Regions from separate parts of the Variovorax sp. 22077 genome, predicted to be linked through region 2. Evidence: predicted binding sites of a transcription regulator. Region 2 holds the regulator's gene; the other holds the start of a gene.

Region 1 (14,772 bases), on a different contig from region 2:
CATGCCGCCCGCACGCTTCCCGTGCGTTGGCAGCCTTCATGCTCAAGCTCATCGCCCTTCTGTTTCCCGCATTTCGCGGTCCGGCTCTGCGGCTGATGGCGCTCGTGGCGGCCGCCGCGCTCACCGGCTGCGCCGGCCTGCCGCCGCGCACGCCCGAGGTGCCCACGCTGGCCATTCCGGCCTCGCCTTCCACCGAACTGGGCCGCGCGGCCCTCAGCCTCAACAACCCGCCCGACGGCCTGAACAGCATGCGGCCGCTGATCGAGGCCTCCTTCGCACTCGACGCGCGGCTGGAGCTGATGCGGCGCGCCAGGTCGTCGCTCGACATCCAGACCTACCAGCTCGGCAACGACAAGACCGGCCGCCTGCTGCTGCGCGAGATGCGCAACGCCGCGCGCCGCGGCGTACGCGTGCGGCTGCTGCTCGACGACTTCTACACGGCCGGCATGGACCGCCTGCTGCTCGGCCTGGCCGCCGAGCCCAACGCCGAGGTGCGGCTCTTCAACCCCTTCGTGAACGCCCGCGACCACTCCTCCGGGCGCTGGCTGGAGTTCTTCTCCGACTTCCGCCGGCTCAACCACCGCATGCACAACAAGCTGTTCGTGGCCGACGGCGCAATGGCCATCGCGGGCGGACGCAACCTTGCCGACGAGTACTTCCTGCGCAGCGACAGCGCGAATTTCATCGATTTCGAGCTGCTCCTTGCGGGCCCCGTGGTGCCCGAATCGGCCGCCATCTTCGACACCTACTGGAACAGCGACGTGGTCTACCCCCTGCAGCGGGTGGCCGGCACCAGCCGCACGCCGCAGGCGCTGAAGGAAGATTTCGAGGAAGCCACCTCCCCCGCCCACGCCCCGGCGCCAGACCCGCTGCCCGTCTCAGACGTGCTCGGCGACCCGCCGCTGGGCGTACAGCTCGCCGACATCGACGAAGCGAAGTGGATGCGCGCAGAAGCGCACGCCTCCGCCGACAGCCCCAACAAGGCGCTGGGCGTGATGGCCCAACCCGTCGAGCCGCTGGCGCAGCGCTTCCACGAGACGCTGGCGACGGCCCGTTCGAGCGTGGTGGTGATCTCGCCCTACTTCATTCCGGGCGACGAGGGCATGGAGCGCATCCGCATGGGCCGCGAGCTTGGCGTGAGCATCACCGTCATCACCAACTCGCTGGCCGACAGCGACGAGCCGCTGGTCAACATCAACTACAACCGCTACCGCGTCGACATGCTCAAGCTGGGCGTGAACCTGTACGAGGTGAGCACGCAGCAGCTCAAGCGCAGCGACCAGTTCCGCACGCTGCTCAAGAAGGCGCGCGGGCGGCTGCACGCCAAGCTGGCGCTGGTCGACAGGCAGTGGGTGCTGCTCGGCTCCATGAATCTCGACCCGCGCTCCGCCCGGCTGAACACCGAGTTCGGCGTGCGCGTGCGCAGCTTCGACCTGACGCAGGCGCTGCTCTATGCCTACCAGCTCGACGACATCGAGGGCGTCTACCGCGTCACGCTCAAGCCCGACGGCCAGAACGTGCAGTGGGTCGGCACCGGCGACGTCAACAACGAGGTGCTCGACAGCGAACCCGACTCGAGCATGCTAACGCGGCTGCAGCTGCTGCTGTTCTCCTGGTTCGTGCCGACCGACCAGCTCTAGACCCGCTGCGGATCGGCTGCGGATCAGCCGTCCTTGCGGCCCTGCCCCTGCGCCGCGGCGCATTCGCCGTGCAGGCCGATGATCAGCGAGCGCAGCCAGGCGATCGCCGGGTCCTTGTGGAAGCGGCCGTGCCAGAACAGGTTGATCTCGATCTCCGGCAGCTTCGCCGGGTGTCGCACGTAGGAGAGCCCGAAGGGCCCCGCCAGGGCCTGCGCGAGCTTCTCCGGCACCGTCGCGACGAGGTCGGAGTCGTGCAGGATATGGCCCACGGCCACGTAGTGCGGCACGGTGAGCACCACCTTGCGCGTGATCTTCTTGCGGTCGAGAAACTCGTCGGCGTTGCCGTGGCCCGTGCCCGCCGACACCACCACGACGTGGTCGGCGGCGGAGAAGTCCTCGAGCGACACCTTCTTGCGGCCGTCCAGCGGATGGCCCCGCCGGAACATGCACACGTAGTGCTGCCTGAAGAGCCTGCGCTGGAAGTAGCCCGCCTTCAGCTGCGGCAGCAGGCCGATCGCGAGGTTGACGTGGCCCGCCTCCATCTCGTCCTGCAGGTTGACCGCGGTGTTGCGCACGGTGCTCAGCGAGACATTGGGCGCGACCCTCGCGATCTCCTTCATCAGCCTGGGCAGGAAGTAGATCTCGCCGATGTCCGTCATGCCGACGGTGAAGGCGCGCTTCGAGGTGGCCGGATCGAACGAGGCCTTCCGGTTCATCGCGGCATGGATGACCTGCAGCGCGCGCGCCGTCGGCTCGGCGAGCTGCTGCGCATACGGCGTGGGCTCCATGCCGCCGGGCGTGCGCAGGAAGAGCGGATCGTCGGTGAGCTTGCGCAGCCGCGCGAGCGCATTGCTCACGCCCGGCTGCGAGAGGCCGAGGCTGGCCGCCACCTTCGAGACCCTGCGATCGACGAGCAGTTGCTGGAAGACGACCAGGAGGTTGAGATCGATGTCCTTCAGCTCCATCGGCGGCGTCTCACATTCTTGAAATCAATATGAACTATTGACAACATTCTATTGAGCGATGACAGCCGAGTGGGGATCATCGATGCACCCACGAGAGACAAACGCCGCCCTCCCCCGGGGACGGCCAAGGAGACACAGGAATGGACGACACCGCATCGGCGGTCTTCCCGCAGAAGATCCACTGGGAAAGCCAGGGCACCAGCCGCATCCCCTTCATGGCCTACACCGAGGCCGACCTGCACCGCCAGGAGCTGGAGCGCTTCTTCTACCGAAACCACTGGAGCTACGTCGGCCTGGAGGCCGAGATTCCGGCGGTCGGCGACTTCAAGCGCACGGTGGTGGGCGAGCGCTCGGTGATCATGGTGCGCGATGCCGAAGACTCCATCAGCGTGGTGGAGAACGTCTGCGCCCATCGCGGCATGCAGTTCTGCCGCGAGCGGCACGGCAACCGCAAGGACGGCGGCTTCACCTGCCCCTATCACCAGTGGAACTACACGCTAGCGGGCGACCTGCAGGGCGTGCCCTTCCGCCGCGGCGTGAAGCAGGACGGCAAGGTCAACGGCGGCATGCCGGCAGACTTCAAGCCCGCCGAGCACGGACTCAACAAGCTCAAGGTGGCGCGGCGCGGCGGCGTGGTCTTCGCCTCCTTCGACCCCGAGGTCGAATCGCTCGAGGACTTCATGGGGCCCGAGATCCTGGGCTACTTCGACCGGCTCTTCAACGGCCGCAAGCTCACCATCCTCGGCTACAACCGCCAGCGCATTCCGGGCAACTGGAAGCTCATGCAGGAAAACATCAAGGACCCGTACCACCCCGGCCTGCTGCACACCTGGTTCGTGACCTTCGGCCTCTGGCGCGCGGACAACAAGTCGGAACTGAAGATGGACCGGCACCACCGCCACGCGGCCATGATCTCCACGCGCGGCGCGAGCGGCAAGGCCGAGCAGGTGACGCAGGTTTCGAGCTTCAAGGAAAGCATGAAGCTCAACGACGACCGCTTCCTCGACATCGTGCCCGAGCCATGGTGGGGCGGCCCGACGGCGGTGATGATGACGCTCTTTCCGAGCGTGATCCTGCAGCAGCAGGTCAACAGCGTCTCGACGCGGCACATCCAGCCCAGCGGGCCCGGAGCCTTCGACTTCGTGTGGACGCACTTCGGCTTCGAGGACGACACCGAGGAGATGACGCGGCGCCGCCTGCGCCAGGCCAATCTCTTCGGCCCCGCGGGCTTCGTGTCGGCCGACGACGGCGAGGTGATCGAGCTCTCGCAGAAGGGCTTCGAGCAGAAGCCCTTCCACCGCACGCTGGCCGAGCTCGGCGGCCGCGAGGTCGGCGACACGGACCACATGGTCACCGAGACGCTGATCCGGGGCATGTACGAGTACTGGCGCAAGGTGATGGAGGCTTGAGCGATGGACTTCCAGGAATACTTCGAGCTCTCCCAGCTCTATGCCCGCTACGCCCAGGCCGTGAGTTCCAGCCAGTGGGAGCTGTGGCCCGAGTTCTTCACCGAAGACTGCAGCTACCGGCTGCAGCCGCGCGAGAACCACGACCGCGGCTTCCCGCTCGCGACGCTCTCCTTCGAGAGCAAGGGCATGCTGAAGGACCGTGTCTACGGCATCCGCGAGACCCTCTTCCACGACCCGTACTACCAGCGCCACGTGGTGGGCGCGCCGGTGGTGCTGAAGGCCGAGCCGGGGCGCATCGAGTCGGAGGCCAACTACGCGGTCTTCCGCACCAAGCTTTCGGAGCTCTCGAGCGTCTTCAGCGTGGGCCGCTACATCGACGTGGTGGTGCGCACCGAAGAGGGCCTGAAGTTCGCCTCGCGCCAGGTCATCTACGACAGCGAGATGATCCCGAACTCCGTCATCTACCCGATCTGAGGACTGCCATGAGTGACCTGCAATGGACCGATGCCGCCGCACTCGGCGACGTGCCCGCGGACGACGTGATCGGCGTCCTCGTGGCCGGCCGCGACGTCGCGCTCTACAGCGTCGAGGGCGAGGTCTACGCCACCGACAACCTCTGCACGCATGGCCACGCCCGCCTGTGCGAAGGCTTTCTCGAGGGCCACGAGATCGAGTGCCCGCTGCACCAGGGCAAGTTCGACGTGCGCAACGGCGCGCCCACCTGCGCGCCGGTGACGGAGGCGATCCGCTCCTATCCCGTGAAGATCGAGGGCGGGCGGGTCTTTCTCTCGCTGGACTGACCCCTGCTGGAGCAAGCGATGAGCGCGGATGAGAAGACGATCGCGATCGTCGGCGCCGGCCAGGCCGGCGGATGGGCGGCGCAGACGCTGCGCAGCGAAGGCTTCGGCGGCAGGATCGTGCTGATCGGCGACGAGGCGCATCGCCCCTACGAGCGCCCGCCGCTGTCGAAAGCCGTGCTCGCCGGAGAAGCCCTGCCGGAAACGACCCGGCTCCAGAAGCCCGAAGCCTTCGACACACTGGAGCTGGACTGGCGCCCGCTCGCGAGCGCGACGCGCATCGACCGGGCGGCGAAGCAGCTGCACCTGCGCGGCGGCGACGTCGTCGGATACGACAAGCTGATCCTGTGCACCGGCGGCCGCGCGCGGCGGCTGGGCATCCCCGGGGCAGAGCTGCCGGGCGTCTTTACGCTGCGCAACCTGGACGACGCCGCGGCCCTGGGCGCCGCACTCATGCCGGGCAGGCGGCTGCTGATCGTCGGCGGAGGATGGATCGGGCTCGAAGTGGCCGCGACCGCCCGCAGAAAGGGGCTCGACGTCACCGTGGTGGAAGCGATGCAGCGGCTTTGCGAGCGCACAGTGCCGCCGGAAATTTCTGCCTACCTGCTGCGGCTTCACGCCTCGAACGGTGTTCGCGTCGAGCTGGGCATGGGCATCGAGCGCCTGGCGCAGACGCAAGGCGGCGCCGGGCTGATCGCCACGCTCGTCGACGGGCGCACGCTGGCCTGCGACGCGGTGCTGGCCGGCATCGGCCTCGTCCCCAACGACGAACTCGCGCGCGAGGCGGGCTTGCAGTGCGAGGGCGGTGTGGTGGTCGACTCGCAATGCCTCACCTCCGACCCCGACATCCTCGCCGCCGGGGATGTCGCCGTCTGGCACTGCGAACGCGCCGGGCGCCGGATGCGGCTGGAATCGTGGCAGAACGCGCAGGAGCAAGGCATCGCGGCCGCGCGCTCCGCGCTGGGCATCGCGGTGAATCACCAGCCGCTGCCGTGGTTCTGGTCGGACCAGTACGGCATCAACCTCCAGATATTCGGCATGCCCGCACCGGAGCATCTGGCCGTGGTGCGCGGCGATATGCAAGGCGACAGCTTCGTCGTGTTCTTCCTGGACGCCGGCAAGGTCGTCGCGGCGCTGGGCCCGAACGCGGCGCGCGATCTGCGATTCGCCCGGCGGCTGATCGAGCGCGGGACGACAGTGGATGCGGGCCAGCTGGCCAATCTGCAGGTGCCGCTGTCCAAGATTTGAACAGCACGGACGGGAGCGATTTCTCCATTCCTCCATTTTTACCCTGGTAAAAATGGAGGGGTCGTAGCGTCCCTGATTCTCACGGACGACGGCAAGCCGGCTCCCACCACTTTCCCTTCCTTGAAACGTCATCGATTGCCCTTATGATTAGCACTCGCTGCTGATGAGTGCTAACAACGGCCTCGCTTCCAGTCGATGGGCTGCCGGTCTCCGGTCCGGCACCCGACCACAAACCCGTTTCTTATCCATACATCCAGGAGATGCAATGAAACTTCGTCCTTTGGCCGATCGCGTGATCGTCAAGCGTGTTGACAGCGAAACCAAGACCGCATCGGGCATCGTGATCCCCGACGCAGCCGCCGAGAAGCCCGATCAGGGTGAAGTCCTGGCCGTGGGCCCGGGCAAGCGCAACGACAAGGGCGAACTGGCCGCTCTGACCGTGAAGGTCGGCGACCGCGTCCTGTTCGGCAAGTACAGCGGCCAGACCGTCAAGGTCGGCGGCGACGAGCTGCTCGTCATGAAGGAAGACGACCTGTTCGCGGTCGTCGAGAAGTAATTCAACAGATCCCCATTCGGAGTAATAGAACATGGCAGCAAAAGACGTAGTCTTCGGCGGCGAAGCCCGCGCACGCATGGTCGAGGGTGTGAACATCCTCGCCAACGCAGTCAAGGTGACCCTGGGCCCCAAGGGCCGCAACGTGGTGCTCGAGCGCTCGTTCGGCGCCCCCACCGTCACGAAGGACGGCGTGTCGGTCGCCAAGGAAATCGAACTGAAGGACAAGCTCCAGAACATGGGCGCCCAGCTCGTGAAGGAAGTGGCCTCCAAGACCAGCGACAACGCCGGTGACGGCACCACCACCGCGACCGTGCTGGCTCAAGCCATCGTTCGCGAAGGCTTCAAGTACGTGGCCGCCGGCATCAACCCGATGGACCTGAAGCGCGGCATCGACAAGGCAGTGGCTGCCCTGGTCGAAGAGCTGAAGAAGGCTTCCAAGCCCACCACCACGTCGAAGGAAATCGCCCAGGTCGGCTCGATCTCGGCCAACAGCGACGAAACCATCGGCAAGATCATCGCCGACGCGATGGACAAGGTCGGCAAGGAAGGCGTGATCACCGTGGAAGACGGCAAGTCGCTGGACAGCGAACTGGACGTCGTTGAAGGCATGCAGTTCGACCGCGGCTACCTGTCGCCCTACTTCATCAACAACCCCGAGAAGCAATCGGCGATCCTGGACAACCCGTTCGTCCTGCTGTTCGACAAGAAGATCAGCAACATCCGCGACCTGCTGCCCACGCTGGAGCAAGTTGCCAAGGCCGGCCGTCCGCTGCTGATCATCGCTGAAGAAGTCGAAGGCGAAGCCCTGGCTACGCTGGTGGTGAACACCATCCGCGGCATCCTGAAGGTCGTGGCCGTCAAGGCTCCTGGCTTCGGTGACCGCCGCAAGGCCATGCTGGAAGACATCGCCATCCTGACGGGCGGCAAGGTCATCGCCGAAGAAGTGGGCCTGACCCTCGAGAAGGTGACCCTGGCCGACCTGGGCCAGGCCAAGCGCATCGAAGTGGGCAAGGAAAACACGATCATCATCGACGGCTCGGGCGCTGCTCCGGACATCGAAGCCCGCGTGAAGCAGATCCGCGTGCAGATCGAGGAAGCCACCAGCGACTACGACCGTGAGAAGCTGCAAGAGCGCGTGGCCAAGCTGGCCGGCGGTGTTGCCGTGATCAAGGTCGGCGCTGCCACCGAAGTCGAAATGAAGGAAAAGAAGGCTCGCGTCGAAGACGCCCTGCACGCCACCCGCGCTGCAGTGGAAGAAGGCGTGGTTGCCGGCGGCGGCGTGGCTCTGCTGCGTGCCAAGCAAGCCGTGGGCGACAAGGTCAAGGGCGACAATGCCGACCAGGACGCCGGCATCAAGCTGGTGCTGAAGGCCATCGAAGCTCCCCTGCGCGAAATCGTGAACAACGCCGGCGGCGAAGCCTCGGTGGTGGTGAACGCGGTTCTGGCCGGCAAGGGCAACTACGGCTTCAATGCCGCCAACGACACGTACGGCGACATGCTCGAGTTGGGCATCCTGGACCCGACGAAGGTCACCCGCACCGCACTGCAGAACGCCGCTTCGGTGTCCTCGCTGCTGCTGACGACCGAAGCCATGGTGGCTGACGCTCCGAAGGACGACGCTCCTGCGGCCGGCGGCATGCCCGACATGGGCGGCATGGGTGGCATGGGCGGCATGGGCATGTAATTGCTCGCCCCCAGGCTGCGCGGCACTTCGTGTCCGCTACGCCTACCCCCTACCGGGGGCGACACCTGCGGACCGGCCAAGCCGGATCCGCGGTGTCCCGCGAAATGAAAAAAGCCCGTCTGCGACGGGCTTTTTTCATGGTCGTGGCAATCGTGCCGGTTACTGGAACTGGTCTCGCAGGGACTTGTACAGGGCCTGGAAGCGCGCGTGCCTTGTCCTGCGGAGATCGGCACCTTCGGCCGACGGCATCAACTTCTGTTTCACCGGCGGCAGCGTGCACACCTCGGCCACGTCGCCGCCATCCGCCAGCCAGGCCAGCCGCGCCGCGCCCAGCGCGCCGCCCGTCTCGCTGCCTGCATAGAGCGTGAGCGTCACGCCGAAGATGTCGGCCAGCAACTGCCCCCACCACACGCTGCGGGCGCCGCCGCCGACCAGCGCCATCTCGCGCATCGGCATGTCTTCCGGCAGCCGCAGGGTGTCGAAGCCGTCGCGCAGGCCGAAGCTCACGCCCTCGACCACGGCATAGGCGATCTCCGCCGGCCCGTGCGCATGCGTGAGCCCGAAGAGCACGCCCTGCGCGTTGGGGTTGTTGTGCGGTGAACGCTCGCCCGAGAGGTACGGCAGGAACAGCGGGCAGCGTTCGCGCTGCGCCGGCGGAACGCTTGCGGCGGCTTCGAGCAGCGCCGCCTCGTCGGCGAACCTGAAGGTCTTCGCGGCCCAGCTCACCGCGCTGGCGGCCGAGAGCATCACCGACATCTGGTGCCAGCGCTTCGGCAGCGCATGGCAGAAGGCATGCATCGCCTGCGCGGGGTTCGGCAGGAAGCGGTCGGTCGACACGAACACCACGCCCGAGGTGCCGAGCGAGACGAAGCCCTGCCCCGGCTCGACCAGCCCCATGCCGACCGCGCTCGCCGCGTTGTCGCCGGCACCACCGGCGATCTTCACGCCGTCGCGCAGGCCCCATCTCGCAGCCAGATCGGGCTTGAGCTGTGCCGATACCTCGCTGCCCTCCACCAGCCTCGGCATGTGCGCACGCGTCAGTCCGGTGGCAGCGAGCAGCTCGTCGGACCAGTCGCGCGCGCCCACGTCGAGCCACAGCGTGCCCGCGGCGTCCGACATCTCGCTGACGGCCTCGCCGCTGAGCATGAAGCGCAGCCAGTCCTTCGGCAGCAGCACGCGCGCGACGCGGCCGAAGACCTCGGGCTCGTGCTCGCGCACCCACAGCAGCTTGGGCGCGGTGAAGCCGGGCATCGCGAGGTTGCCCGCGATCTCGCCGAGCCTGGGCACGGCACGCGCGAGCGCCTCGCACTGGGCGCCGCTGCGGCCGTCGTTCCACAGGATCGCGGGGCGCAGCACTTCGCCTGCTTCGTCGATCAGCGTGGCGCCGTGCATCTGGCCCGACAGGCCGATGGCGCGGACCGCCGCGAGTTCTTCGGGATGCGACTTGCCCAGCGCACGCATCACTTCTTCGAGCGCCTGCCACCACTGCTGCGGCGCCTGCTCCGACCACAGCGGCTGCGGCCGTTCGACGGTGAGCGGTGCACGGGCCACGCCCACGATGCGGTGGTCGTCGGCGAGCAAGAGCGCCTTGAGCTCGGACGTGCCGAGGTCGAGTCCCAGATACAAGATGAACCCCTTGTTTGTTCAGATTGCCGTGCTTTCGCGCGGCGGACTTACGAAGAACCCGCTTTCCCTTCAAGGAACACCGAGGAACCGGCTTTGCCGGGCCTGCGGTGTTGCCCCGAGAGAGGGTCGGCGAAGTGACACGAAGTGCGCGCAGCCTGGGGGAGAAACTCATACCCCGAAGCGCGTGTCGGCCTGCTTGCGGAACTCGCTCGGCGTCATGCCCTTGATCTCGAGAAAGCGGCGGTTGAAGTTCGCCACGTTGTTGAAGCCCACCTGGTAGCAGATGTCGGTCACGTAGTGGTCGGTCTGCATCAGCAGGTGGCAGGCGCTGTTGATGCGCACGCGGTTGACGAAATCGGTGAAGCTGTTGCCGGTGGAGCGCCTGAAGAAGCGGCTGAAGCGGCTCTCGCTCATGCCCAGCTCGGCCGCCACGTCCGACATCGAGATCGGCTCGGCCATGTTGTTGGTGATGCGGTTGACGATGCCGTTGATCTGGTCGACCTGCGCATCGCCGTCGGCGCCCTGCGCTCCCTGCATCTGCACGCTCGACAGCAGCCGGTAGTCGGTGCATTGCGCCAGGTCGGCCATGAAGTCGAGGAACAGGCCCAGGCGGCGCACGCCGCGCGCGGCCTTGATGCGGTCCCAGTGCGACTGCGCCTGCTGCGACATGCCGAAGAACTCGATGCCGTGGCGCGCCCGCTCCAGCAGCTGCATCACCTCGCGCAGCTCGGGAATCTGCTGCGCCGCATGCTCGATGGGCTCGTGGCGGAACTGGATCACGCGGTCGCGCCCGGCCGCACCGCCCTCGGGCACGTCGAGCGATATCCAGTTGTGCGGCAGCCGCGGCCCGCACAGCACCAGGTGCCCCGGCTGGAAGGGCCCGATCCAGTCGCCGATGAAGGCCTTGCCCGATGTCTCGGTGATCAGGTGAAGCTCGTAGTCCTCATGGAAGTGCCATCGCACCAGCGGGCTCGGGAAGCCGTGCGCGAGGCAGCGCACCAGGCCGGTTTCTTCGGGGGCTTCGTAGCCCAGCGAGGGCGACCGCGCGAAGTCGCGCTCCAGTTCGGGCTGGCGCTGGCGGGGAATCGAGCGCTTGCGGGTGGACGTCGTCATGATGGCAGCACGGCTCAGGGCCGGGAAGCAGCAGCAACAGCGGTATTTTGTGCCTTCGCCAGCGCGGCGTGAACCGCCTCCAGCGTCGGTGGATCGGCACCCTCGCGGGTGCAGTTGAGGGCGGCGGCGGTGGCGGCGAAACCCATCACGGCCTTCCAGTCTTCGTCGGCCAGCCCGTCGATCTGACCGGGCTGCTCGATGCCGTGCGAGAGCAGCGCCACCGACAGACCAGCCGTGAAGGTGTCGCCCGCGCCGATGGTGTCGACCACGGTGACGCGCGGCGCCGCCACGCTCAGCGGCGCATGGCCCGTGCGCCAGAGCGTCGCGCCGTCGCCGCCGCGCGTGACGATCACGGCGCGCGCGCCGGCCTTCAGGCACTCGGCGGCCAGCGCATCGACGGGCTGCCCGGGCGCGAGCAGCGCGGCGTCCTCGTCGCTGAGCTTGACCAGGTCGGCCATGCCGAACCAGCCGTGCACGCGCTCGCGGTAGGCGGCCATGTCGGAGATCAGGCTGGGCCGCACGTTCGGGTCGAACACGATCACGCGCTGCCCGCGGTTGGCCGCGATCAGGTCGGCGATGCGCGCGGCGGCCGGGTCCTGCAGCAGCGAGATCGAGCCGAAGTGCAGGAAGCGGCATTCAGCCGGCAGCTGCGGCAGCGGCTCGGGCGCCCAGGTGGCGTCGGCGCTGCCTTGCGTATAGAAGGCGTAGCGGTTGGTCTGCGGGGTGCGCTCGACGAAGGCCAGCGTCGAAGGCGCGTTGCTGCGCAGGATGAAGCTGGTGTCCACGCCGTTGCGCTGCAGGAAGCCCATCAGCCGCTCGCCGAACAGGTCGGTGGACAGCTGCGTGAGAAAGCCCGTCGGCTGACCGAGCCGCGCACAGGCCACGGCCGTGTTGAGCGGCGAGCCGCCCTCGTGCCCCAGGAACGCCAGGTTGCCAGCCTCGCTGGCGGTGAAATCGATGAGGGCTTCGCCCGTGAGTGCTATGCGCATGATGGCTGGATTCTGGATCAGGGCAGGTCGCGCGCGTCGGCCAGGAAGCCGCTTTCAGCGGCCAGCGTGGCGGGATGATCGAGCAGCTCGGAAAACAGGCGCGGCGGGATGGTGATCGCGCCCACGCCGATCTTCAGCAGCGAAAGGTAGGCCTCGCGCGAGCGGATGCTGGCCACCAGCAGCCGCGTGCCCGACGCGGGCCGCTGCGCCACCAGCGCCTGCATCTGCGCGATCAGCCCCAGCCCGTCGGCGCCGGAGTCTTCCAGCCGGCCCAGGTACGGTGCGGCATAGGCGGCACCCAGCTGTGCTGCGAAGTGCGCCTGCTCGGGCGCGTATACCGCCGTCCAGGTGACCGGCACGCCCTGCGCGATGAGCCGCGCGCCGGCCGCCAGGCCTTGGCGCGTGGCCGGGATCTTCACCACCAGCTGGCCGGGCGCGAAGTGCGAGAGCAGCGCCTGCGCGTCCTCCAGCATGCCGTCGGCGTCCTGCGAATACACCTGCGCCTGCACCTGCCTGGCACCCAGCTCGATGCAGCGGCGCAGCAGGCCGGGCACGCCGGCGCGGCCGATGCCGGCACGCCTGAGCAGCGTCGGGTTGGTCGTCACGCCGTGCACCACGGGGTGCGGCAGGCAGGCCTGCAGCTCGGCCATGTCGGCGCTGTCGAGGTACAGGTGGAAGTCTTGGTTCATCGGGTCTCAGCTCATGACGTTGCCGCCGTCGACGTTGAGGGTCTGCGCCGTGATGTAGCGCGCCTCGTCGCTGGCGAGGAACACCGCCGCCCCCGCGATGTCGTCCGGCACGCCCATGCGTCCGAGCGGCACCGCCAGGCCGACCTGCCGCTTCTTCTCTCCGGGCGGCAGTCCTTCGGCCCTGGCGAACAGGCTGTCGACATGGTCCCACATCGGCGTGTCGACCACACCGGGGGCGATGCCGTTGACGCGGATGCCGTGCGGCGCCATGGCCAGCGCGGCGCTCTGGGTGTAGCTGATGACGGCCGCCTTGGTTGCGCAGTAGTGCGACACCAGCGCCTCGCCGCGCCGCCCGGCCTGCGAGGCCATGTTGATGACCGACGCGCCCTGCGTGCCGGCCTCCACCATGTGGCGCAGCACCGCCTGCATCACGAAGAACATGCCCTTCACGTTGACGGCGAAGAGACGGTCGAACGAGGCCTCGTCGCTGTCGAGCAGGGGGGCGAGGTCGAACACCGCCGCGTTGTTGAACAGCGTGTGGATCGGCCCGAAGGCGACCTGCGCCTCGGCCAGCATGTGGGCGATGGCCTGCGTGTCGGTCACGTCGGCCGCGATGTAGGCGAGGCCGTCGGGGTGGCGCTGCTGCAGTGCGCGCACGGCCTCGGGAGCGGCGGGCGCACGGTCGATCACCGTGCAGCGCGCGCCCTCGCCGATGCAGGCCGCGGCCACGGCCAGCCCGATGCCGCCGCCAGCGCCGGTCAGCAGCACGTGCCTGCCCTGCAGCCGGCCGCTCATGGCCTGTGCCCCGAAGCGGCCTGCACGAAGCGCGCGACGCGTTCGTTCGCGCGACGCACGGCGTCGATCAGGCGCTGGTCGCCCGCGATGTCGCCCCACAGCCCCACGTCGGAACACAGTGCGACCACAGGATCTGCAGCGTCGCAGATCGCGTGCGCCACGGCCTCGTCCATGCCCTGGTCCTGGTAGGCGTAGGGCAGCGCGCCCTTGTGCCAGCGCTGCAGGAAGGCCAGGAACAGCGCGGGCAGCATCGCCACGCTCTCGATGGGCTGGCCGGCCGCGAGGCGCTCGCGCACCGTCGGCGCGATGAAGCCAGGGATCTTCGAGAAGCCGTCCGCCGCCACGCGCTGGTTGGTGTCGCGGATGGCGGGGTTGCCGAAGCGGTCGAGCACCACGTCGCGATACGCCGCGAGGTCGATGGGGCTGGGAGTCAGGCAGGGAATGACGTCGTCGGTGACGTAGTCGTAGGCCATCTTGCGGATGGCCGCGTCGTGCGTGCCCTCGTGGATGAAGCCGAGCCCCACCAGCGTGCCCGCCCAGGCCACGCAGCTGTGCGTGGCGTTGAGGATGCGGATCTTGGCCTCTTCATAAGGCTGCACCGACTCGACCAGCTGCACGCCCACGCGGCCCCAGTCGGGCCGGCCGGCCGCGAAGTCGTCCTCGATCACCCACTGGATGAAGCTCTCGCCGGTGATGGCGGCCGCGTCGTCGCGACCCGTGGCAGCCTTCACGCGGGCGCGCAGTTCGGGCGGCGGGCGCGGCGTGATGCGGTCGACCATCGCGTTCGGGCAGCGCGTGTTCGCCTTCACCCATACAAGCAGATCGGCATCGCCCGCCAGTTCGATGAATTCCAGCAGGCCGGCGCGGAAGCGGTCGCCGTTGTGGCGCAGGTTGTCGCAGTTCAGCAGCGTCAGCGGGCCCGCGTTCGTGGCCTTGCGCGCACGCAGGATGGCGCAGACGGCGCCGTAGATCGTCACGCCCTTGCCTTCGGTCTCGCCGCTTTCGCCGCGGCGCGCGCGCTCCACGTCGGCCGCAAGGTCGGGGAACGACAGGTCGAGCCTGCCCTTGTCGTCGAGGTAGTAGCCCGCCTCGGTCACGGTGAAGGACACGATGCGCGTCGAGGGCGCCGCGCCGCGCGCGATCACCTTGGCCAGCGAGGGCTCCCAGGGCAGCACCTCGCGAATCGCGGAGATCTCCTCGTAGCGGTACTCGGCCGCGGGGGAGACGGTTTCGAGCGTGTAGCGCCCGCCCTGCGCCTCGA
Region 2 (14,772 bases):
GAACCTGCCAGCCCTCGGGGGCGTCGAGCAGTTCCGCTTCATGCGGCGATTGCGGCAGCCTTGCGAACACCGAGCTTCCGGAGCCGGTCATCCGGGCTTTCAATCCTTGGGTGCCGAGCCATTTGATGGCGTCGGTGACCGCGGGACAAAGTCGCTGGGCAACCGGCTGCAGGTCGTTGTGGCCGAACTCGAAAACCCGGTTTCCCAAGTTTGTCGCTTCCGACGATTCGCTGTCTGCAGCAAAGCCTGAGATTATAGCAACAGGCGTAGCGCGTTGAAGGCCTGAGTCCGAAAAAATTAATCGGGTATCGAGTCCTTCGGGTGGTTTGACCACCACGAAGCGCGCGGACGAGAGTGTAACCGGTGTGATCTCCTCTCCGACGCCTTCCACCCACGCATTGCGCCCGCCAAGGAAGAAAGGAACGTCGGCACCCAGCTTCAGGCCGATGTGGGCCAGGCGAGACAGCGGCAGGTTCAACCCCCACAGGCGGTTCAGCGCGAGCAGGCAGGTGGCGGCATCCGACGAGCCTCCGCCCATGCCCGCCTGCGCCGGCACGTGCTTGGCGACGCCGATGTGCACGCCCTGTCCGGGCGCGGCGAACGGCTGCAGGGCACGCGCGGCGCGCAGGATCAGGTCGTCCGCCGGCAGCTCCGTGGTCAGGTCCTCGCGGCTGAGCTGGCCGTCGCGCCGCAGTTCGACGTGCAGCATGTCGCACCAGTCGATCAGCATGAACACCGACTGCAACAGGTGATAGCCGTCGTCGCGCCGGCCGGTGATGTGGAGAAAGAGATTGAGCTTGGCCGGCGCTGGAAGGTCGTAGATCGCCTTCATGACCGCTCGAACACGATGCGCAGGTCGGCGCGCGGGCTGGGCGACTCGCGCACGGCGTTCAGCCGCCCGGCGCCGAGTTGCGCGAGGTCGGCCTTCCAGCCGGGCACGGCCTCGTTGCGGCCGTCCAGCCAGCCGAACAGGGCGCCGACCGGGATGGCCGCGCCGGTGGCGGCCTCGATCAGCTCGTCGACGGAGTCGAAGCGCCGCGTCCTGCTGCCGTCCTTCAGCAGCGCCTCGCCCGGTGCCCAGTGCAGCTGGGCGAGCGTGCTGCCGATGGGTGTGGTGAGCGTCAGGTCGCCCGCCTCGGCCGAGCCGCGCAGTTCGAACAGGGCGGCGAAGGTCTGCACGGGCTCGCTATCGATGCGCAGCGACATGCGGCCGCTCCAGCTGCCCGTGGGCTTCGGTGCCGAAGAGCCGCCGGACAGCTGCGCGCAGCCGGCAAGCAGCAAGACGGCCGCACCGCCCGCCGCCAGAAGGGCGCGCCGGCCGGCCTGCATCGGCGCGAGTACTCCTGCGTGCGCCATCTCAGGGCTTCACTCGCAGGCGCTTGAGCGTTTCCTGCAGCGTCTCGTTCTCGGCGTCGCTCAGAAGGGCTTCCTTCCAGATCGTGACCGCGCGGTCCTTCTGGCCGGAGGTCCAGAGGACTTCACCGAAGTGCGCGCCGATCTCGGGATCGGGCCGCGTCTTGTAGGCCGCCTCGAGGATGCGGATGGCCTCCGCCGTGTTGCCGAGCCTGAATTCGACCCAGCCCAGGCTGTCTGCGATGAACGGGTCTTCCGGTGCCAGCTGCACCGCCTTCTGGATCAGCGTGCGTGCCTCCTCGAGCCTGATCTTGCGATCGGCCAGCGAGTAGCCCAGCGCGTTGTACGCGTTCTGGTTGTCGGGCTTGAGTTCGATGAGACGGCGCAGCAGGCGCTCCATGTCGTCGAGGCGGTTGAGCTTCTCTGCGACCATGGCCTGGTCGTACACCAGGTCGCCGTCGTCCGGCGACGCCGCGGAAGCCTGCGCAAGCATGTCGTAGGCCGCCTGAAACTGCTTCGCGTCGCGCAGCAGCTGCACTTCGGCGAGGAATTTCTGCTTCTTGTCGTCGGCCGTGCGCTCGGGCAGGCCGCGGATGATCTCGCGGGCCTGCGGCAGCTTGCCCTGGCGCGCCAGCAGCGTGGCGCGGCGGGTCTGCGCGGCCACCAGTTCGTCGGCGCCGTCGACGCGGGAGAGCCAGCGCTCTGCGGCCGCGTAGTCCTTGCGCCGTTCCGCCAGCTGCGACAGCGCGAAGTAGGCCTGCGAGATGCCGCGCTTGCGGTCGGCGGCATCGTCGGCATCCTTGCCGGCGCCGCTCTTCGGGCTGCTCGACAGCTCGATGAAGCGCTTGATCGAGGTTTCGGCCGCAGCGTCCTGCCGCGCCTGCATCTGCAGGCTGCCGAGCAGCAGCCAAGGCTCCGCGAGTTCGGGACGCGAGGTGGTCAGCGTCTGCAGCTGGGCGGAGGCATCGCTGAAGCGGCGGTTCTCGACCAGCGCGCGCGCATAGGCGACGCGCAGGTCGGGCGAGGCCTTCGGGTTGTTGTTCAGGAAGCGCGTGACGATCGGCTCGGCCAGCGGCTGGCCGGGGTCGATCATCTCGAGCGCCAGCGCGGCGGGGGCCTCCGAGGCCGGATCGATCTCCTGGCCCTTGCGTGCCGCTTCCAGCGCACCGGAAGCATCGCCCGCATTCAGACGCATCCGGCCGACGGTGGCCCAGGCCAGCCCGCCGGTCGTCGGGCTCTTCAGTTCGTCGACAAGCGCCTGCTCGACCACCGATGCGGCCAGCTTCTTGTCGGAGGCGCGCGAGTAGTTGCGCACGATCACGGCCATGAGCAGCGGTCGCTCGATCTGAGAGGTGGCCGCCACTTCGGCGCGCAGCGGCTCGACGGTTTCGCTGATGCGGTTGAGCGCGATCAGGATCTGCAGTTCGATGCGGCGTGCGTCCCGCGAATTCGGCAGGGTCTCCTGCCAGGCACGTGCCGCGGCGAGCGCCGCATCGCCCGAGCGCGACTGCAGCGCGATCTCGACCGCGCGCTGAAACAGCTTGCCGTCGCGCAGCCGGCGGGCGGCGTCGAGCACGAGCGCATAGCCGGAGCCGGGGTCGCCGGAACGAGCGGTCATCTCGCCCATCAGGATCTCGTAGAACAGGTCGGCCGTGAGTGCGGACTGCAGCGGCGCGGGCTCGGCGGCTTCCTTGGCCGCGGCCGGCCGGGGCCTGGCTGCGGGCTTCGACTGCGCCGGCCGTTCGATGGCGGGAGTGGGGCTGACGGGTGCTGCCGGATCGGAAGATTGCGCGTGGGTGGCGCAGGCCAGCAAGGCGAGAGACGCGGCCGCCGCAAGGCGGTGTCGGCGGGGCGAAAAGTTCATGCAACCATAATAATCCAGCCTTTTGTACGAGCATCGCGTGGGGCTTCGCCGCCGCGGGCGTTTGCCGAAGATTTACCTTTCATGCCCGAGCTACCCGAAGTCGAAGTCACCCGCCGCGGATTCGCAGAGCGCATTGCGGGAGGCCGCATCGAAGCGGTGCGCATCGGCAAGCCGCTGCGATGGGCGCTGATGGTGCTGCCGGAGGCGCTGGTCGGCCGGCAGGTGCGCGAGGTGCGCCGCCGCGGCAAGTACCTGCTGATCGACCTCGACCGCGGCATCCTGCTGCTTCACCTGGGCATGTCGGGCAGCCTGCGCTTCGATGCCGCACTGCCGCCACCCGGGCCGCACGATCACTTCGATCTTGTTACCAACCTGGGCACCCTCAGGCTCAATGACCCGCGCCGTTTCGGCGCAGTTGTTTACGTGGAGGACGAATCTGCCCCATGGGCGATCAAGCTCCTGGGCGGCCTGGGCATGGAGCCGCTGGACGAAGGCTTCGACCTCGACGCCTTCCACGCCGGCCTGAAGAAGCGCAGGACGGCGGTCAAGCAGGTGCTGCTGGCGGGCGACGTGGTGGTGGGCGTGGGCAACATCTATGCGTCGGAGGCGCTGTTCCAGGCGGGCATCCGGCCGACGCTGTCGGCGGCGCGAATCAGCCGGCCGCGGGCGGCCAGGCTGCATGCGGCGGTTCGGGAGATCCTCGCGAGGGCGGTGGAGAAGGGCGGCAGCACGCTGCGCGACTTCTCCAACATCGACGGGCAGAACGGCTACTTCCAGCTCGAGGCGACCGTCTACGGCCGGGCGGGCGAGCCCTGTCGGGTTTGTGCAACGCCGATCCGGCTGCTGCGACAGGGGCAGCGTTCCACCTATTACTGCCCCAATTGCCAGAAGTAGGTGCAGGCTCGCCTGCCGGGGTGGAAAAATAGAAGCAATCCGGAAACGTCAGTGGCACGCATGCCGATGTATATTTGTAAATTGTTTCTTACACATTCCCCTTGAGCCGCTCCTTCAATCAACAACTCGATCAGCACGGTGCGTGGCGGAGCAATTTCGCCCACCGGCTGCAGTGGCTGTCCCGCTGGCTGACCGAGAACGAGCTGCTCGACCAGGCGGTGGCTGAGCGCCTGCGCGGCCTCGAGACGCAGATCCGCACCAGCAAGGTCATGGTCGCCTTCGTGGCCGAGTTCTCGCGCGGCAAGTCGGAACTGATCAACGCCATCTTCTTCGCCGGCTACGGGCGGCGCATCATGCCCGCCAGCGCCGGCCGCACCACGATGTGCCCGACCGAGCTGGGCTACGACGCCGCGCATGCGCCCAAGCTGCGCCTGCTGCCCATCGAGACCCGGCTGGAGCCCCACTCACTGGCCCACTGGCGCGACAAGCCCACCCGCTGGACCGAGATCGCCATCGACGTCGGCAATGCCGAACAGCTGGCGCAGGCCATGGGCAAGGTGGCCGAGGTGCGCTGGGTCGGCAAGGACGAGGCCCGCACGCTGGGCTTCTGGAACGACGAAACGCCCGACGACAACCCGGTGCAGGACGCCGAAGGCCGCGTGGAAATTCCGCGCTGGCGCCATGCGGTGCTGAACATGCCGCACCCGCTGCTTGAGCAGGGGCTGGTGATCCTCGACACGCCGGGCCTGAACGCAATCGGCGCCGAGCCCGAACTCACGGTGAGCCTGATCCCGCAGGCGCACGCGGTGGTCTTCATCCTGGGCGCCGAGACCGGCGTGACGCGCTCCGACCTGTCCATCTGGCGCGAGCACCTGATCACCGAGGACGAAGGCAACGACACGCGCTTCGTGGTGCTCAACAAGATCGACACCATGTGGGACACGCTCAGCACGCCCGCGCAGATCGAACTGCAGATCGAGCGTCAGCGAGAAGGCGCGGCCCGCCTGCTCGATGTGCCGCTGGCGCAGGTGCTGCCCGTGTCGGCGCAGAAGGGCCTGCAGGCCAAGATCCAGCGTGACGGCCAGCTGCTGCAGGCCAGCCGCCTGCCGGCGCTCGAATCGCTGCTGGCCGAAGGGGTTCTGGGCAAGCGCGAGACCATGCTGCGGCTCGCGGTCGATGCCGGCATGACCGCGCTGCGCGCCGAGGCCGAGCGCATCCTGAAGGTGCGCCAGCGCGACCTGGCCGAACAGGCGCTCGAGCTGCAGGGCCTGCGCGGCAAGAACGTCTCGGTGATCCGCCACATGCGCGCGCGCATCGACCAGGAGCATGCCGAGTTCGAAGGCAGCAACACGCGCATCCTGGCGCTGCGATCGGTGCAGGGCAAGCTGCTGCGCGAGGTGTATGCCGTGCTGGGGCGCACCGCGCTGAAGGCCGACATGGTGAAGCTGTCGGCCGCGCTCAAGCGCCCCGGCGTCAAGTTCAACGTGCGCAAGGTGTACGCCGAGACTTTCGACTCGCTGCGCAACAACCTGCGCGAAGTGCAGGCGACCACGGCCGAGATCCAGTCGATGCTGCACGCCACCTTCCGCCAGCTCAATGCCGAGCAGGGCTTCACCCTGCAGGCGCCGGCCGAGCCCGATCTCACCGGTTTCGAGCAGGAGCTCGCGCAGATCGAGCGCAGCCACATCCACTACCTGGGCGTGGGCAACCTTCTGAAGCTCGCGCAGGCCGACTTCTGCGACAAGCTGGTCCGCGCGCTCGCCAGCCGGCTGCGACTGGTGAACGAGGCCGCGATGACCGAGGTCGAGCGCTGGAGCAAGGGCGCGAGTGCGCAGATCGATGCCCAGCTCAGGGAGCGCCGCCGCAACTTCAGCAAGCGCATCGAGGCGATCGAGCGCATCCAGAGCGCGGCGGGCAATCTCGACGAGCGCCTCGTCGAACTGGCCGCGCAGGAGAGCAACCTCGCGGAGCTCCATGTGCAGCTGCGCGAGTTCACCTCGCTGATCGCGCAGCACGGACGGCCGCAGCCTGCGGCCACCATCGGCGAACTGCGTGCGGCCTGAACGAAGCGCTTCCAAGGCGGCGACTGCAACCCTGTCATTGCCTCCGGACTTCGCAGCGCAGATCGTGAGCTGGCAGCGCAGCCACGGCCGCAGCCAGCTGCCGTGGCAGAACACGCGCGACCCCTACCGCGTGTGGCTGTCGGAGGTGATGCTGCAGCAGACGCAGGTGTCGACGGTGCTCGGCTACTTCGCGCGCTTCCTCGAACGCTTTCCCGATGTGAAGGCCCTGGCCGCCGGCACCGAGGACGAGGTGTTCGGCCTGTGGAGCGGGCTGGGCTACTACAGCCGCGCCCGCAACATGCATCGTTGCGCGCAGGAGGTTGTCGCGCGATTCGGCGGCGAGTTTCCGCGCACCGCTGCGGAGCTGGTCACGCTGCCGGGCATCGGACGCTCGACATCGGCGGCTATTGCGGCCTTCTGCTTCGGCGAGCGTGTCGCGATCCTCGACGGGAACGTCAAGCGCGTGCTGACGCGCGTGCTCGGTTTCGCGGGCGACATGTCCTCCGCGGCGCAGGAGCGCGCGCTGTGGGATCTGGCAACGCAACTGCTCCCGCCCGCCGACGACAAGGAAGCCATCGCGTCCTACACGCAGGGCGTGATGGACATGGGCGCCACCGTGTGCCTGCCGCGCAAGCCGAGCTGCATGATCTGCCCGGTGCAGCAGAGCTGTGTCGCCCTGCGCGAAGGCGCGCCCGAGCGCTATCCGGTCAAGACGCGCAAGCTCAAGCGCAGCGCGCAGTCGCTGTGGGTGCTGCTGGCGCGCGACGAGCAAGGCCGCGTGTGGCTGGAGAAGCGGCCGGCGAAGGGCATCTGGGCCGGTCTCTACTGCCTGCCGGTGTTCGAAAGCCGCGAGCAGCTTCTCGAAGCCTTGCCCCCAGCTGCGCGGCGCGGCGCCCGTGACCTGCAGGCCTTCGTGCACGTGCTGACCCACAAGGACCTGCACCTGCATCCGGTGCAGATCGACGGCGGCCAGCCGCAAGGCGATGCCGCGCGCTGGTTCGATGCGGAGGAATGGAGCAGGCTGGGCCTGCCGGCCCCGATGCGCAAGATGCTGGAAGACGGCGAGGCCTGAGCCGCCGGCCGGTCAGATCGCGTCGAGCTCGCGGTGCCGCTTCAGCGCGCCCCAGCGCGCACCGAACGAGCGCGCCAGCTGCTCGACCAGGAATACCGAGCGGTGCTGCCCGCCCGTGCATCCGATGGCCACCGTCACGTAGCTGCGATGGTCGCGCGCCAGAGCGTCGAGCCAGTGCGTCAGGAACTGCTCGATGTCGTCGTACATGCGCGCCACGTCGTCGTGCTCGCGCAGCCATTCGATCACCGGCTCGTCGCGGCCCGTCAGCGGGCGCAGCGCCGGCACGTAGTGCGGATTGGGCAGCATGCGCACGTCGAAGACATAGTCGGCATCCAGCGGCACGCCGCGCTTGAAGGCGAAGGATTCGAACACCAGCGTGAGCGGCGTCTGCGGCGCGGAGATCAGCGACTTGATGTAGCTCTGCAGCTGCGCCGGGCGGATCAGGCTGGTGTCGATCACGTCGGCGCCGTCGCGCAAGTCGGCCAGCAGCTCGCGTTCGAGCTCGATCGCCTGGGTCAGCACGCGGTGCTGCTCGGGCACGTCGGTGCGGCCTTCCTGGCGTGAAAGCGGATGGCGGCGGCGGGTTTCCGAATAGCGGCGCAGCAGGGCATCTGTGGTCGCGTCGAGGAACAGCGAGCGCAGCGAGATGCCGCCGTCGCGGCGCAGTGCCTCCAGCTGCTGCGGAACGATGGGCAGCGAGACGCCGCTGCGCACGTCCATGGCAATGGCCACGCGCGTGGCCTGCTGCTCGTGCTGCAGCGCGATGAACGAGGTCAGCAGCTCGGGCGGCAGGTTGTCGACGCAGTAGTAGCCCGCGTCTTCCAGCGCATGCAGGGCCACCGACTTGCCGGAGCCCGACATGCCCGTGATGAGCACGAGGTCGAGATTCATTGCGCCGTCGCCGAGCTCTTGTGGCCGAGCATCTCGCGCGCGTGGGCGAGCGAGGTCTGCGAAACCTTTTCGCCGCCCAGCATGCGGGCGATCTCCCGGGCGCGGCTGTCGTCGTCGAGGCGCGACACGCCGCTTTCGGTGCGCGGGCCGTCGCTGCCGGTCGCTGCCGTCTGGCGCTTGGCCACCACCAGGTGGTGGTCGGCGCACGCTGCAACCTGCGGCAGGTGGGTCACGGCAAGCACCTGACGATCGCGGCCGAGCTGCTTCATCAGGCGGCCGACCGTCTCGGCGACCGCGCCGCCCACGCCGGAATCGACCTCGTCGAAGATCAGCGTCTGCGCCGCGCCGAGCTGGCTGGTGGTGACCGCGATGGCTAGCGCGATGCGCGAGAGTTCGCCGCCCGAAGCCACCTTGCCGATGGCCCGCGGCGTGCTGCCGGTATGGCCTGCCACGAGGAAGGCCACGTCTTCGAGGCCGGCGCGGCTCGGCTGCGCGAGCGGCTGCAGTTCGACCTCGAAGCGCCCGCCCTGCATGCCCAGGCCCTGCATGGCGTCTGTGACGGCCTGCGAGAGGCGGGGCGCCGCCTGCTTGCGGACCTTGCCCAACGCCTTGGCTTCCTTCATGTAGGCCTGCTGGGCGGCCTGCTCGGCACGCTCCAGGCCTTCGAGATCGCTCTGTGCGTCGAGCGCCTGCAGCTCGGCCTGCCAGCCGGCCAGCAGCGCCGGCAGCTCGGCCGGCGGTCGCTTGTAGCGGCGCGCGAGCGACATCCACAGGCCCATGCGCTCGTCGAGTTCGGCGAGGCTCTGCGGGTCGGTGTCGGCATCGCGAAGGTAGCCGTGCAGCGTGTGCGCCGCGTCGGAGGCTTGCGCGACGCAGGAGGCGAGCACCTCGCCCAGCGAGCGGAACTCGGGCTCGATGTGCTCGCAGTTCTGCAGCAGCGTGGCCGCGCGCTGGAGCGCGGAGAGGGCGCCGTTGTCGTCGTCTTCCAGCGCCTGGCTGGCGCCCTGGGCCGCGTCGATCAGAGCCTGCGCATTGGAGATGCGCGAGTGGTTGGTCGAAAGTTCTTCCCACTCGTCGACGCCCGGCGCCAGCTTGGCCACTTCGGAAATCTGCCACTGCAGCCGTTCGCGTTCGCGCTGCAGCGAGTCTTGCGCGGAGCGGGCGTGCTCGAGCGCGGAAAGCGCCTGCCGCCACGCCTGCCATGCGGCATCGAGCGCGTCGGTGCGCACGCCCGCGTAGGCGTCGAGCAGGCCGCGCACCGCCTCGGGCCGCGTCAGGCTCTGCCAGGCGTGCTGGCCGTGGATGTCGAGCAGGCGGTCGCCGAGTTCGCGCAGCTGGGTCGCGGTGGCGGGGCTGCCGTTGATCCAGCCGCGGCTGCGGCCCTGCAGGTCGACGGTGCGGCGCAGCAGCAGCGCGTCGCCGGCCTCGAAGCCGCCTTCGTCGAGCCAGCTGTCCAGGGCCGGGTCGGCATCGAACTCGGCGCTGACGTCCAGGCGCTCGGCGCCTTCGCGCACCGCGCCGGCGTCGGCCCGGTTGCCCAGCGCCAGCTGCAGCGCGTCGATCAGGATGGATTTGCCCGCGCCCGTTTCACCGGTCAGCACCGTGAAACCGCCGGACAGGTCGAGTTCGAGTGATCGCACGATCACGAAGTCGCGCAGTGCGATGCGTCGCAATGCCATCTCAGTTGTTCCTCAAGTTTCCGGACACGGGGCGTTGTTGTGCGAAGTCGTGGCAGGCAGGCCGCGAAACACCGCGGAACCGGCTTCGCCGGGCCGCCGGTGTTGCCCCCTGCAAGGGGATTGGCGAAGCGACACGAAGTGCGCGCAGCCTGGGGGTGTGCTTCATTCAGGAGCCCCCTTCGTTCCAGTGAAGTTTCTTGCGCAGCGTGTCGAAATAGCTCCAGCCGCGCGGATGCAGGAAGCGCACGCGGAAGTCGGAGCGCCGTACCACCACGCGGTCGCCGATGGCGAGCGAGGCGAGCGACTGCATGTCGAAATTGGCGCTGGCGTCGCGTCCGCCGACCAGCTCGATGACGATCTCGTCCGCATCAGGCAGCAGCACGGGCCGGTTCGACAGCGTGTGCGGCGCGATCGGCACCAGGACCCAGCCCGGCACCGCGGGGTGCAGCAGCGGCCCGCCGGCGGAGAGCGCATAGGCGGTCGAGCCCGTGGGCGTGGCGATGATCAGTCCGTCGGCGCGCTGGTTGGCCACGAAGTGCCGGCCCACCGAGACGCGAAGCTCGACCATGCCCGAGGTGGCGCCGCGGTTGACGACCACGTCGTTCATGGCGAAGGCGTCGAACACCGAGGCGCCGTCGCGCATGACCCTGGCCTGCATCAGGCTGCGATGGTCTTCCTCGTATTCGCCGGCCAGCATGGGGATCAGCGTGGACTGGTAGTTGTCGAGCGGAATGTCGGTGATGAAGCCGAGCCGGCCGCGGTTGATGCCGATCAGCGGAATGCCGTAGCTCGCGAGCTGCCGGCCGATGCCCAGCATCGTGCCGTCGCCGCCGACCACCAGGCCGAGGTCGCAGCGCTGTCCTATTTCCTCGACGCTGAGAGCCTGGTAGCGTGGGTTGGCGGGTGCGTCGGCAACGGCGTCGTCTTCGCATGTCGGGCGCTCGACGTAGACTGCGCATCCTTGCGATTCGAGGAAGGCGCCGATGCCTTCCATGACGCCGTCGCGCGCATCCGCCTGCGACCTGGCGCCGGAAGCCTGGTATTTGCCGATCAGGGCGACGTGACGAAAGCGAGAGGTCATATCTCACAAATTACAACACTAAAATCTTGCAATGCTGGACGACCGTGCCAAGTTGCTGCTCAAGACGCTCGTTGAGCGCTACATAGCCGACGGGCAGCCCGTCGGGTCCCGGACTCTGTCGCGCTCCTCGGGGCTCGACCTGTCGCCCGCGACCATCCGCAACGTCATGTCCGACCTCGAGGCGCTGGGGTTGATCGCCAGCCCGCACACTTCGGCCGGCCGCATTCCCACGCATCGCGGCTATCGCCTTTTCGTCGACACCATGCTGACGGCCAAGCGCGAGCAGATGACCGCGCCCAGCCTCCCGCCCGACCAGCCCCAGAAGGTGATCGCCAACGCGGCGCACCTGCTGTCGAACATGTCGCAGTTCGTGGGCGTGGTGATGGCGCCGCGGCGCGCGTCGGTGTTCAAGCAGATCGAGTTCCTGCGGCTGTCGGAGCGCAGGCTGCTGGTGATCATCGTCTCGCCCGACGGCGACGTGCAGAACCGGGTGATCTTCCCCGAGGCCGACTATTCGCAGTCGCAGCTGGTCGAGGCCTCGAACTACATCAACGCGAACTACGCCGGGCTGACCATCGAGCAGGTGCGCGACCGGCTGCAGTCCGAGATCGAGAAGCTGCGCGGCGAGATCGCCACGCTGATGCAGGCCGCGGTGCAGGTCAGCTCGGAAGTGCTGACCGAGGCGCAGGAGGACGACGTCGTCATCTCCGGCGAGCGCAACCTGCTGTCGGTGAGCGATTTCTCCAGCGACATGGGTCAGCTGCGCCGCGCTTTCGAGCTCTTCGAGCAGAAGGCGCAGCTGATGCGGCTGCTCGACGTGTCGAGCAAGGCGGATGGCGTGCGCATCTTCATCGGCGGCGAAAGCCAGGTGGTGCCATTCGAGGAACTCTCGATCGTCAGCGCGAACTACGAGGTCGACGGGGAAGTCGTGGGCACCCTCGGCGTGATCGGGCCGACGCGCATGCCCTACGAACGCATGATCCAGATCGTCGACATCACCTCGCGCCTCGTGACCAACGCGCTGAGCCATCGCAAGTAGGCTCGTCGGCGCGCATAGAATCGTGCCGCGTGGGCCGTTAGCTCAGTTGGTTAGAGCAGCGGACTCATAATCCGTTGGTCGCTGGTTCAAGCCCAGCACGGCCTACCACCCTCCCTTGGCGATTCGATCCTTCGATGTGTTGCCGTGCTTTCGGGGGCAGCCAAAAATCAGGCTATAATCGAGAGCTTAGCGGCTGTAGCTCAGCTGGATAGAGTACTTGGCTACGAACCAAGGGGTCGTGGGTTCGATTCCTGCCAGCCGCACCACTATAAAGAAAGCCCGCAACGCAAGTTGCGGGCTTTTTTCTTTTCGGAGGATCAGCGTGAACAAGGCATTCACCAAGGAAACGGATTCCGACGGAGACGACGATGGCGCAGATGGCGCCTCGCCACCGATTCCCGCGGGCGGCAAGAACTACATCACCCCCCAAGGCTACGCACGCCTGCGCGACGAGCTGTTGCACCTGATGGACGAGGAGCGCCCGAAGATCGTCGAGACCGTCCACTGGGCCGCCAAGAACGGCGACCGATCGGAAAACGGCGACTACCTCTACGGCAAGAAGCGCCTGCGCGAGATCGATCGACGCATCCGCTTCCTCACCAAGCGCCTCGAGATCGCCGAGGTCACCGATCCATCGGTGCATCACGGCCGCGACCAGGTCTTCTTCGGTGCCACGGTCCTCTATGCCGACGAGGCCGGCGAGGAGCGCAGCGTCACCATCCTCGGCATCGACGAGGCGGAGAGCGCGAAGTCGCAGGTCAGCTGGATCTCTCCGATCGCGCGGGCGCTGCTGAAGGCGCGCGAGGGCGACGTCGTGAAGCTCGTCACCCCGGGCGGGGCGCATGAGGTCGAGATTCTGTCGGTGAGTTACCCGGCGCCAGGCTCGGCCGGCACTCCGTAGCCCGGCTCAGGGCGCCGGAACCGTCCTCGAGGCGGTCAGCACCGATGCCGTGCGACGCGCCGCGCGCAGCACAGCATCCAGATGCGCACGGTCGCGCACCGCGATCACGAAGCGCAGGTCGGTCGAGTCCTGCGGGGTCTCGTCGGCCATCTCCACGTGCGTGATGTCGGCTTCGGCATCGGCCAGTGTGGCCGCGACGCGCGCCAGCACGCCCTTGTCGTTGCGCACGGTGATGACCACGCCAGTCTCGAAGGCACGCGTCGGCTCGTCGGCCCACTCGACGGCAAAGAAGCGCTCGCTGTCCTTGTGGCGCAGCCGCTGGCCGACGCCGCATTCCTCCGTGTGGACCACCAGGCCTTCGCCGTGGCCGAGATAGCCGACGATCGGGTCGCCGGGAATCGGGCGGCAGCACAGCGCGAAGCGCACCGACGAGTTCTCGCTGCCATCCAGCGTCACGGCGCCTTGCGACACCGTCTCGTGCGAAATGAAGCGCTCGCGGCTCAGAAGCAGCGCGTCGGGCCGCTCGCCGAGTTCGGTGAGCATCGCCACCAGCCGCTTCGCGACGATGCTCGCGATGCGCTTGCCCAGACCGATGTCGGTCAGCAGCTCCGAGCGGGTGCGGTTGCCGGTGAAGCGCAGCAGCTTTTCCCACAGCGCCTGGTGCTCTTCGTCGTTCTCCGGCAGCTTGCTCAGGCCTTCGGCACGCAGCGCCTGCGCGAGCAGCTTCTCGCCCAGGCCCTCGGACTCGGCGTGCGCAAGGGTCTTGAGGTAATGGCGGATCTTGGAGCGCGCACGGCCGGTGCGCACGAAGCCGAGCCAGGCCGGATTGGGCGTCGACACCGGCGCGGTGATCACCTCGACCACGTCGCCGTTCTTGAGCTCGGTGCGCAGCGGCACCTGGTCGCCGTTGATGCGCGCGGCCGAGGTGTGGTCGCCGATGTTGCTGTGGATGGCGTAGGCGAAATCGACCACCGTGGCGCCGCGCGGCAGAGCCATGATCTGGCTCTTGGGCGTGAACACGTAGACCGCGTCGGGAAACAGGTCGACCTTGACGTGGTCCCAGAATTCGGCGGCGTCGCGGGTTTCGTCCTGGATGTCGAGCAGCGACTGCAGCCATTTGGTGCCCAGGCGGTCGTTGCTGGCGGCGTTCGGCTCGGCGGCCTTGTAGAGCCAGTGCGCGGCCACGCCTGATTCGGCCACCACGTGCATGGCCTCGGTCCGCAGCTGGAACTCGACGCTCACGCCAGCCGGCCCCACGAGCGTGGTGTGCAGCGACTGGTAGCCGTTGAGCTTGGCGATCGCGATGTGGTCCTTGAACTTGCCCGGCAGGGGCTTGTACATCTGGTGCAGGATGCCGAGCCCGGTGTAGCAGGCGATCACGTTCGGCACGATCAGGCGGAAACCGTAGATGTCGGTCACCTGGGCGAAGCTCAGGTGCTTTTCTTCCATCTTGCGGTAGATGGAATAGAGCGTCTTCTCGCGCCCGGCGATGCGCAGCGTCATGCCGGCGGCGGAAAAGGCGGCTTCTACCTCCTTCTGCACCTTCTGGATCAGGTCGCGCCGGCGGCCGCGCGCCTTGGCGACGGCTTTCGAGAGCGTGGCATAGCGCCACGGTTTCAGATGACGGAACGACAGCTCCTGGAGCTCGCGGTAGGTCTGGTTCAGCCCCAGCCGGTGGGCGATGGGCGCGTAGATGTCCAGCGTCTCGCGCGAGATCCGGCCCCATTTCTCGCGGGGCGCGTCGGCCAGCGTGCGCATGTTGTGCGTGCGGTCCGCCAGCTTGACGAGGATGACGCGCACGTCGCGCGCCATGGCCAGCAGCATCTTGCGGAACGACTCGGCCTGATTCTCCTCGCGGGTATTGAACTGCAGCTTGTCGAGCTTGGTGAGCCCGTCGACCAGTTCAGCCACCGGGGCGCCGAAGCGCTCGATGAG

The links. The regulator HrcA, encoded in region 2, represses chaperone genes, less so after heat shock. The targets are predictions, from matches to a motif close to TTAGCACTCNNNNNNNNNGAGTGCTAA.
Region 1: ACTJLF_RS28500 (co-chaperone GroES) is a predicted target of HrcA. The motif match lies at 6,207-6,233, and genes of this name have one in related genera.

The regions. Positions count from the first base shown of each region.
Region 1 is NZ_JBQEQC010000025.1:71,940-86,711, forward strand. It holds gene ACTJLF_RS28470 (phospholipase D family protein) at 39-1,640, shown strand; gene ACTJLF_RS28475 (LysR family transcriptional regulator) at 1,664-2,605, opposite strand; gene ACTJLF_RS28480 (aromatic ring-hydroxylating dioxygenase subunit alpha) at 2,746-4,014, shown strand; gene ACTJLF_RS28485 (aromatic-ring-hydroxylating dioxygenase subunit beta) at 4,018-4,488, shown strand; gene ACTJLF_RS28490 (non-heme iron oxygenase ferredoxin subunit) at 4,497-4,814, shown strand; gene ACTJLF_RS28495 (FAD-dependent oxidoreductase) at 4,833-6,059, shown strand; gene ACTJLF_RS28500 (co-chaperone GroES) at 6,325-6,615, shown strand; gene groL (chaperonin GroEL) at 6,647-8,299, shown strand; gene xylB (xylulokinase) at 8,459-9,925, opposite strand; gene ACTJLF_RS28515 (AraC family transcriptional regulator) at 10,094-11,038, opposite strand; gene ACTJLF_RS28520 (carbohydrate kinase family protein) at 11,053-12,027, opposite strand; gene ACTJLF_RS28525 (transaldolase family protein) at 12,045-12,716, opposite strand; gene ACTJLF_RS28530 (L-iditol 2-dehydrogenase) at 12,723-13,511, opposite strand; gene dalD (D-arabinitol 4-dehydrogenase) at 13,508-14,772, opposite strand, start outside.
Region 2 is NZ_JBQEQC010000023.1:113,464-128,235, reverse strand. It holds gene ispE (4-(cytidine 5'-diphospho)-2-C-methyl-D-erythritol kinase) at 1-832, opposite strand, end outside; gene ACTJLF_RS27465 (lipoprotein insertase outer membrane protein LolB) at 829-1,356, opposite strand; gene ACTJLF_RS27460 (tetratricopeptide repeat protein) at 1,358-3,217, opposite strand; gene mutM (bifunctional DNA-formamidopyrimidine glycosylase/DNA-(apurinic or apyrimidinic site) lyase) at 3,299-4,111, shown strand; gene ACTJLF_RS27450 (dynamin family protein) at 4,213-6,174, shown strand; gene mutY (A/G-specific adenine glycosylase) at 6,212-7,246, shown strand; gene rapZ (RNase adapter RapZ) at 7,259-8,137, opposite strand; gene recN (DNA repair protein RecN) at 8,134-9,816, opposite strand; gene ACTJLF_RS27430 (NAD kinase) at 9,983-10,897, opposite strand; gene hrcA (heat-inducible transcriptional repressor HrcA) at 10,929-11,936, shown strand; tRNA gene ACTJLF_RS27420 (tRNA-Ile) at 11,968-12,044, shown strand; tRNA gene ACTJLF_RS27415 (tRNA-Arg) at 12,126-12,202, shown strand; gene greB (transcription elongation factor GreB) at 12,259-12,837, shown strand; gene ACTJLF_RS27405 (RelA/SpoT family protein) at 12,844-14,772, opposite strand, start outside.